DNA from 3 places in the Pectobacterium parmentieri genome. Region 3 is predicted to be linked to each of the others. Evidence: predicted binding sites of a transcription regulator. Region 3 holds the regulator's gene; each other region holds the start of a gene.
What was found. The regulator ArgR, encoded in region 3, controls arginine synthesis, uptake and breakdown. The targets are predictions, from matches to a motif close to ANTGAATAAAAATACANT.
Positions count from the first base shown of each region.

Region 1: the regulator ArgR is predicted to act here: its motif matches at 1,242-1,259, upstream of argF (ornithine carbamoyltransferase).
Region 2: the regulator ArgR is predicted to act here: its motif matches at 1,132-1,149, upstream of argC (N-acetyl-gamma-glutamyl-phosphate reductase).

Region 1 covers NZ_CP015749.1:3,608,434-3,611,717, reverse strand. The annotation lists gene A8F97_RS16335 (PAS domain-containing protein) at 1-31, shown strand, start outside; gene argF (ornithine carbamoyltransferase) at 202-1,209, opposite strand; gene rraB (ribonuclease E inhibitor RraB) at 1,371-1,793, shown strand; gene A8F97_RS16320 (GNAT family N-acetyltransferase) at 1,944-2,447, opposite strand; gene A8F97_RS16315 (YjgN family protein) at 2,742-3,284, shown strand, end outside.
Region 2 covers NZ_CP015749.1:4,441,321-4,444,604, forward strand. The annotation lists gene argE (acetylornithine deacetylase) at 1-1,085, opposite strand, end outside; gene argC (N-acetyl-gamma-glutamyl-phosphate reductase) at 1,288-2,292, shown strand; gene argB (acetylglutamate kinase) at 2,330-3,103, shown strand; gene argH (argininosuccinate lyase) at 3,166-3,284, shown strand, end outside.
Region 3 covers NZ_CP015749.1:3,310,425-3,313,708, reverse strand. The annotation lists gene rpsU (30S ribosomal protein S21) at 1-185, opposite strand, end outside; gene tsaD (tRNA (adenosine(37)-N6)-threonylcarbamoyltransferase complex transferase subunit TsaD) at 413-1,426, shown strand; gene argR (transcriptional regulator ArgR) at 1,496-1,966, opposite strand; gene mdh (malate dehydrogenase) at 2,437-3,284, shown strand, end outside.

The sequences.
Region 1 (3,284 bases), 300 kb from region 3:
TCTGATAAAAGGGCATGTGTCGATTACCTGAGGGGCGGTAGTTCAGTTGAGCGATCCAACTGCTGTGCAAGAATCCGAAAACGCGCCTGGTTTTCGGATTTTTTTATGTACATTGCTCAGACTATCGACTTTGTTTCCCGCTACGACGCTACCTGTAATCCTCTGATCTGTTTTTAAAACATCTCAAAGGCAGGCTAAACCTTAATCCTGCGCCAGCGTAGCGACCATCACTGCTTTGATGGTGTGCATACGGTTTTCCGCCTGATCGAACACGATACTGTGCGCGGATTCAAAGACTTCGTCCGTGACTTCCATTCCACCGTGCAGGCCATACTGTTCCGCCATTTGTTGACCCATGGTTGTCTGGTCATCATGGAACGCTGGCAGGCAGTGTAGAAACTTTACCTGCGGATTGCCCGTTGCAGCGATCATCGCCATGTTCACCTGATAAGGTTTCAGCAGCGCGATACGCTCTTTCCAAGTTTCTTTTGGTTCACCCATAGAAACCCAAACGTCGGTATAGATGAAATCTGCGTCCGCGACGCCTGCGGCGATATCTTCCGTCAGCGTGATGCTGCCACCCGTTTGCTCTGCCGCCGCCTGACACTCAGCCACCAGACCGGCATCCGGCCAGCAGGCTTTTGGCGCAACAAGGCGTAAATCCAGCCCGGTCAGCGCCGCCGCTTCCAGCATGGTGTTACCCATGTTGTTACGCGCATCGCCAGCGTAGACGAGCGTCATGTCTGACAACGCTTTACCCGGCAAATGTTCCTGCATTGTCAACAGATCGGCCAACAACTGCGTGGGGTGGAATTCGTTTGTCAGTCCGTTCCACACGGGAACGCCCGCATATTGTGCTAGCGTTTCAACAATGTGCTGGCCGTAGCCGCGATATTGAATGCCGTCGTACATTCTTCCCAGTACGCGGGCGGTGTCCTTAATGGATTCTTTATGGCCAATTTGACTGCCGCTTGGGCCGAGATAGGTCACTTGTGCGCCCTGATCGTATGCAGCAACTTCGAAAGAGCAGCGAGTACGAGTCGAATCTTTTTCGAAGATGAGTGCGATGTTTTTACCTTGTAGGCGGCGGGTTTCGGTCCCGCTTTTTTTATCGGCTTTCAGTTTCGTCGACAGGGCTAAAAGATGGGCAATTTCTGCAGGTGTAAAATCCATTAACCTTAAAAAGTGACGCTTATAGAACGGTTGCATGATGTACTTCTCCATGTGACCCAAGATTATCTATTGAATTAAAATTCACTTTATATGTGTAATTATTCAAATTCAAGTGGTGATATCAAACTTTGTGGTGGAGCAAGCCGCAGGGCTGTGGGACAATAAGCAATATTACGTCGATTAATGAGGACTGAGGCATGGCAAATCGCGAATTACTGGAAGAGCAACGGGAAGAGACACGCCTGATCATTGAAGAACTGCTGGATGATGGCAGCGATCCTGACGCGCTCTATACCATTGAACACCATTTCTCTGCTGAGAAGTTTGAAGTGTTGGAGAAAGTTGCTGTAGAAGCCTTCAAGCTGGGCTATGAAGTGACGGATGCGGAAGAACTGGAAGTGGAAGATGGTGTGTTGCTGATGTGCTGTGATGCGATCAGTGAAGTTGCGCTGAATGCGGAACTGATCGACGCACAGGTAGAACAGCTACTGGCGCTGGCAGAACGTCACGGTGTGAATTACGACGGGTGGGGTACTTACTTCGAAGATCCAGATGGTGAAGGCGAAGAAGGGGATGATGAAGATTTTTATGACGAAGATGATGACGGTAAGCGCCATTAATCATTGAGCTTCAACCCTGCCTCACAGAATGCCGCGGGAATATCCTGCGGCGTTTTTATTTGGTTTTTACGCGATCGTTATGTCGATCGCTTAAATGCGGATACCGTATTTCCCTCGGAATCTCGATCCTGAAACAATCGGTATGGCTGTCTACAGCACTTTCAGCATCGTTACTTCACAATCGGTGTGGCCTGTGTTGCCCATTGAATGGGGGATCGCATCGAAGCCCAGCGACGCATATAGCCGAATTGCGCTGGTCAAGTGGCCCGTCGTTTCCAGATAACAGCGGCGAAAGCCATGCTGACGAGCAAAATCAAGTGCTTGTATTGCTAACTGACGTGCCAGACCTTTGCCCCGCACGACGGGTAAGAAATACATTTTCTGTAATTCACAGACATCTTCTTCACCCGCAACCAACGGCGCAATCCCACCACCGCCAACCACGCGGCCTTCATATTCAATAACCCAATAGGCGCTTTTCGGCTGGTTATACAAGGCAAACAACGCATCCAGATTAGGGTCGGAAACGGTGTAACCTTTATCGGCCGTTAAACCAAATTCAGCAGAAACCTGACGGATGACCTGTGCAATCGTGGCATCGTCCTGCGCAGTGATTAGGCGTACCTGAAGATTAGTGGAGGTCGCAGTTGTCATAATACATACTCTTGTTCTTACGGTTTATGAGGGTAATGATCTTGACCGATTGTAATACCATTTCAGACCACCTCGATGCAACGTCTATACCTGTCATAGTTCAAGTGGCAGCACGTCAGTTTCTCTATGAATTACCCTATTCCTAATAATTAATCAGTATATAAATTTGTTTAATTGCTGTTAACTTTTATTGTTGTCGTTAACAGGACATGCTTAAATAAGCCGCTTTTTGTATGCCGATAGCGTGTCCAATAAAGCATTTATGAGGTTTATTTCTTTTAGGATGAAAGGGTTATGACTACCAATACTTCAAAAAATAACACGCAGCATCGCGTGCAGTTTCATGGTAAGGCTGGGGAATATTTTGCAATTTGGCTGGTGAATGCGTTATTAACGGCAATCACCTTGGGAATTTATTCTGCATGGGCGACAGTGCGCCGCCGCCGTTATTTCTACGGCAATACGGAAATTAATGGTGACCGTTTTGACTACCACGCCGAGCCTATTCAAATCTTAAAAGGGCGTTTGCTGGTTATTGCCGGTATTATTCTTTTTTATGCCGTAATGGCCGCGTCACCGACGCTTGGCGTACTGCTCGCGTTGGCATTTGCGGCCCTCATTCCGATTATTGTAATCCGTAACTGGCGTTATAACGCCATTATGTCCAGCTACCGTGGTATTCGTTTTAATTATCATTGCCAGACAGGCCGCGCATATTGGGTATTACTGCTTTGTCCTATTTTGCTTCTTCTGGCTTTGTATGCCGTGCTGGTTGTTGTGATGGTTATTGGTATGCAGAGCAATAGCCCGATTCTGGCTATATTCATCGCCCTAGTG
Region 2 (3,284 bases), 1.1 Mb from region 3:
TCAATGTATTCATCCGGCTGGTGTGCCTGCTCGATCGATCCTGGCCCCAGAACCAGCGTCGGACACAGCGTCTGAATAAACGGCGCTTCGGTGCAGTAGTTCACAATTTCTGTTTTCGTCCCCAGTAGATTCTCCACGACTGATACCAGACGGTGATCCGGCGGGCATTCATAGCCAGGAATCGGCGGATGCAGTTCGCTGATGGTCAACCGACCCGGCCAGCGCTGACTAACAGGCTCAAGCGCTTCAGACAGCAATCCATCGAGATCGTTAAGCGTCATGCCCGGCAATGGACGAATATCCATATGCAGTTCACAGCAGCCGCAGATACGGTTGGCTGCATCGCCGCCGTGAATATGACCAAGGTTCATGGTCGGGTGAGGAATGTGGAAAATCGGGTTGTGATAGCGCTCCTGTAGCGTGTTACGCAGCACCAGCAAGTGGGAAATCGCCTCGTGCATCAGCTCAATCGCATTCACGCCGCGTGAAGGATCGCTGGAATGGCCGGATTGCCCCTGAATACGGATCGCGTTGGACATATGGCCTTTGTGCGCCCGTACCGGCTGCAACGAGGTCGGTTCGCCGATGATGGCGCAGTCCGGGCGAATCTGGGTGGATTCGGAGAAATACTTGGCACCCGCCATGGTCGTCTCTTCATCCGCCGTCGCCAGCACATAGAGCGGCTTCGTGAGTTTGGTCGGATCGATATCGCGCAAGGCATCCAGAATAAAGGCAAAGAACCCTTTCATATCCGCTGTACCCAAGCCATACAGCTTGTTGTCGTGTTCCGTCAGCGTGAAAGGATCGCGCGTCCAGCGACCATCGTCGAAGGGGACGGTGTCGGTGTGCCCTGCCAACAATAAGCCGCCTTTTCCTTCACCAATCCGCGCCAGCATATTAAATTTATTGAGGGTGCCGGGCACTGGTTGAACTTCAACATGGAAGCCGAGATCGCCGAACCAGCCTGCCAGCAGGTTGATTAAGGTATGATTACTTTGATCGAGCGCGCTGTCGGTGGCGCTGATGGACGGTGTGGCGATCAATGCCCGATATAGCTCAATAAAAGGGGGTAAATTCATCTTCACTGTTGACAGCCTCTGGTTAGGATAGTATCAATATTCATGCATTTATTTTGAATAAAAATACAATAATGCTCGGCGAAAGGAAACCCAAAGGTGCGGCGATGACGATTCGTCACTTTCACTGAGTTTCTCGGGTGAACAGCGTACCGACGCTGGTGAACCCTGTTACCTGTTCCATAGATAAATAAGAAGGTATACGGATCCCATGCTGAATACGCTGATTGTTGGTGCAAGTGGTTATACCGGCGCTGAGCTTGCGCTCTACCTGAACCGTCACCCACAGATGAACATAACCGCTTTGATGGTTTCTGCGCAAAGTGTCGATGCAGGAAAATTGATTTCTGATTTACATCCGCAGCTCAAAGGCATCATCGACATACCGGTAAAACCGCTGACCGATGCTGAAGAAGCGGCGAAAGGCGTGGATGTCGTTTTTCTGGCGACCGACCACAAAGTCAGCCACGATCTGGCCCCGGTTTTTCTGGCGGCAGGCTGCACTGTTTTTGATTTATCCGGCGCGTTCCGCGTACAGGATGCCGAATTTTATCGCCGCTATTATGGCTTCGAACATCAGCACACTGACTGGCTGGCAAAAGCGGTTTACGGGCTGGCCGAATGGCGCGCTGAAAGTGTCAAACAGGCACAACTGATTGCCGTGCCGGGTTGTTATCCAACGGCCGCACAGTTGGCGCTGAAACCGCTGCTGGATGCGCAACTGTTGAATCCGGCCCAGTGGCCAGTGATTAATGCCGTCAGCGGTGTGAGTGGGGCAGGACGTAAAGCATCGATGACCAACAGTTTCTGTGAGGTCAGCCTGCAACCATACGGTATTTTCAACCACCGTCATGAGCCTGAAATTTCAACGCACCTCGGTACACCGGTGATCTTCACGCCGCATTTGGGCAACTTCGCCCGTGGCATTCTGGAAACCATCACCTGTCGCCTGCAACCGGGCGTAACCCAGCAGGATGTCGCCGAAGCCTATCACAACGCTTATCACGATAAGCCGCTGGTTCGCCTGTATGATAAGGGTGTTCCGGCGCTGAAATCCGTTGTTGGTCTGCCGTTTTGCGATATTGGCTTCTCGGTTGACGGTGAGCACCTGATCGTGGTGGCAACCGAAGATAACCTGCTGAAAGGCGCGGCGGCACAGGCTGTGCAATGCATGAACATTCGTTTTGGTTTCCCTGAAACCCAATCGTTAATTTAATCACTACTGGTCCCGACATTTCGAGGCGCGAAGCATAATGAATCCGTTAATTATCAAGTTAGGTGGCGTTTTACTGGATAGCGAAGAAGCGCTGGAGCGTCTGTTTACCGCGCTGGTGGCTTACCGTCAGGAGCATCAGCGTCCGCTGGTGATTGTACACGGCGGTGGCTGTCTGGTAGATGAGCTGATGAAGAAGCTGTCGTTGCCTGTCGTGAAGAAAAACGGCCTGCGCGTCACGCCAGCCGATCAGATCGACATCATCACTGGTGCGCTGGCGGGCTCGGCCAACAAAACCCTGCTGTCATGGGCGAAGAAGCATGATATCAACGCAGTCGGCTTGTGTCTGGGCGATGGTGGCAGCACCACGGTCACGCAGTTAGATGAAGCGCTGGGCTTTGTGGGTAAAGCGGAAGCCGGGTCGCCTGCGTTGCTGAACACGCTGTTGTCTGCGGGCTATCTGCCTGTCGTCAGCTCCATTGGTATTACGGCGCAGGGCGACCTGATGAACGTCAACGCCGATCAGGCAGCGACGGCGCTGGCGCAAACGCTGGGCGCAGATTTAATCCTGCTGTCTGACGTTAGCGGCATTCTGGACGGTAAAGGCCAGCGTATTGCCGAAATGACGGCAGAGAAAGCCGAGCAGTTGATTGCTCAAGGCATTATCACCGACGGCATGATTGTTAAGGTCAATGCCGCGCTGGATGCTGCTCGTGCGCTGGGTCGTCCGGTTGATATCGCTAGCTGGCGTCATGCCGAGCAACTGCCTGCGCTGTTTAACGGTGTGGCTATCGGTACACGTATTCTGGCGTAAGTCGTTTCTGGGTATGGCATGATGCCATACCAACATGAATTAAATTTTTAGGAGTAAGGGTTATGGCTTTGTGGGGCGGTCGGTTTAGTCAGGCAGCAGATCAGCGTTTTAAACAATTTAATGACTCACTGCGGTTTGATTACCGTCTGGCGGAACAGGACATCGTTGGCTCGATCGGCTG
Region 3 (3,284 bases):
CGAGCCAATTTCTTCGCGTGACGTTTCACTGCAGAAGCTTTAGCGCGCTTGCGTTCGGTCGTTGGTTTTTCATAAAACTCACGACGACGAACTTCAGCCAGAACGCCTGCTTTTTCACAGGAACGTTTGAAGCGACGCAGAGCTACGTCGAACGGCTCGTTTTCACGTACTTTAATTACCGGCATGTGCCTCTCACCTCAATAAATTCGGTTTGCCGCTGGCCTTGTGCCAGCCTTTTCAAAATGGTGCGGAATTCTACTGCAAACGTGACGCCTTTGTAAAGCATTGCGGTGATCATAAAACGCGCAACCGAGGCCAGCACAGAAATCAGGCCGCTTATGGTAGACTATCTACAGTTTGAAGCAAGCGGCATTTACCGCGTGCTTGTATCGTCATCAAGGTAGGAACAGTAATGCGCGTATTGGGTATCGAAACATCCTGTGATGAAACTGGCGTGGCCATTTATGACACGGTAACCGGTTTGCTCGCTAATCAATTATACAGCCAGGTCAAATTGCATGCTGACTACGGTGGCGTAGTGCCTGAGCTTGCCTCACGTGACCACGTGCGTAAAACGGTTCCGTTGATTCAGGCAGCGCTGGGTGAAGCTGGATTACAGGCCGGTGACATTGATGGTGTGGCTTATACCGCGGGGCCAGGCTTAGTTGGCGCATTATTGGTTGGTGCGACGGTTGGTCGTGCTCTGGCGTTTGCCTGGGGTGTGCCAGCGATTCCTGTGCACCACATGGAAGGGCATTTGCTGGCACCCATGCTGGAAGATAACCCACCTGCGTTTCCCTTCGTTGCGCTGCTGGTTTCTGGTGGCCACACGCAGCTCATCAGCGTGACGGGCATTGGTGAATACCGTTTGCTGGGTGAGTCGGTTGACGATGCGGCGGGTGAAGCGTTTGATAAGACCGCCAAGTTACTGGGATTGGATTATCCAGGTGGCCCGATGCTGTCGAAAATGGCGCAGGCGGGCGATCCCCATCGCTTTACGTTTCCACGCCCAATGACCGATCGGCCGGGGTTAGATTTCAGCTTCTCTGGACTAAAAACGTTTGCTGCTAATACGATCCGTAGCAATGGTGATGACGAGCAAACGCGTGCCGATATTGCACGTGCATTTGAAGATGCTGTTGTGGATACGCTGGCTATCAAGTGTCGTCGTGCGCTGGATGAAACAGGTTTTAAACGACTGGTTATGGCTGGGGGCGTGAGCGCCAACCGGACGTTGCGCCAGCGTTTAGGTGAGGTGATGGCAAAACGCGGTGGTGAAGTATTTTATGCGCGCCCCGAATTCTGCACGGATAACGGCGCGATGATTGCCTACGCGGGCAGCGTTCGCCTGGTTCATGGTGCGAGCCAGACGCTTGGTGTATCTGTTCGACCACGCTGGCCATTGGCTGAATTGCCCGCAGTGTAAGCATTCGAGTGATAATCGCTACGTGTAGCAGATTCTACACGTAGCAAAAAGCGGCAGCGGACGAGCTAATTACAACTCTTGTTCGAATAACACCAAAATTGCTTCGTAAAGCTGTTTGACGCTGAAGCCTCTTGCTGGCGTGGTGAAGATGGTGTCATCACCCGCAATGGTGCCCAGAATGCCTTCAGATTTTCCTAGTGAGTCTAACAGGCGGGCTATGAGTTGCGCGGCACCTGGGCTTGTGTGGATCACGATGACCGCGTCATTGTAGTCTACGTCTAACACCAGATTCTTTAGCGGGCTGGATGTGGTAGGGACACCGAGTTCGGCAGGGAGACAATACACCATCTCCATTTTGGCATTGCGTGTGCGCACTGCACCAAATTTCGTTAGCATGCGTGACACTTTGGATTGGTTGATGTTTTCAAATCCTTCGTCTTGCAATGCTTGAACAATTTCACTTTGGGAACTGAACTTCTCTTCCTTTAATAGCGCCTTGAACGCTTTAACGAGGTCTTCTTGTTTTGTCGAATTTCGCATTCTGCACCGGATTAATTGTTAGGGTTAATCTTTCTATTATGCAGTTGTGTGAATTTTTATGCAATTAAATTGCGTATAATTCCAGTCTATTTCCCCATATATGCGCTAGTCGCTGTTTTCAAAAAAATTCAGTCTCTTGGGTAGTCCAAAAAATGCGTCCTGCGTCACATAAAAGTAAATCAAATGTTATCAGAATGATGTTGTTTGGACGTCATTGATCGGTGTAATGTAGCGCACTGGTTAAACACACGTGAATTAACACCACGTTATAGCTCAATAGCTTATTAACTTTACTTACCTTTCGAACGAATGGCTGTTTTTGATTTATTATTAGAGACATAGCGTATTTTTATCTCTCATGTTATTTGCAGAAAGATAAGTAAACTGATTTTACCTTTGTTTTTTATATTTTGTTTATAACCAAATGAATTCACGGCACTTTTTTATTTTACGATAATAAGGAGTTTAGGATGAAAGTTGCAGTTCTCGGAGCAGCAGGTGGTATCGGTCAGGCACTCGCACTCCTCCTCAAAACCCAGCTTCCTTCAGGTTCAGAACTATCCCTTTACGATATTGCTCCGGTAACACCGGGTGTTGCTGTCGATCTGAGCCATATTCCTACAGCAGTGAAGATCAAAGGCTATAGCGGTGAAGACGCTAAACCAGCGCTTGCTGGTGCGGATATTGTGCTGATTTCCGCTGGCGTGGCACGTAAACCTGGTATGGATCGTTCCGATCTGTTCAATGTCAACGCAGGTATTGTGCGCAACCTGGTTGAGCAAATTGCGGTTACCTGCCCGAAAGCCTGCATCGGGATCATTACTAACCCCGTGAACACGACCGTCGCTATTGCAGCCGAAGTGCTGAAAAAAGCCGGCGTGTATGACAAAAACAAACTGTTCGGCGTAACCACGCTGGATATCATCCGCTCCAACACGTTTGTTGCTGAGTTGAAAGGCAAACAGCCGCAGGATATTAACGTACCGGTTATCGGTGGGCACTCTGGTGTGACGATTCTGCCTCTGCTGTCTCAGGTTCCTGGTATCAGCTTCAGCGAACAGGAAGTGGCCGATCTGACCAAACGTATTCAGAATGCAGGCACCGAGGTTGTTGAAGCCAAAGCGGGTGGCGGATCGGCTACGCTGTCTATGGGGCAGGCTGCTGCGCGTTTTGGTTTGTCTCTGGTCCGCGCGCTGCAAGGCGAAAGTGGTGTGGTGGAATGTGCTTACGTTGAAAGCGATGGCAAACATGCACGCTTCTTCGCTCAGCCGATTCTGTTAGGTAAAGATGGCGTCGCTGAACGTAAAGACATTGGCGC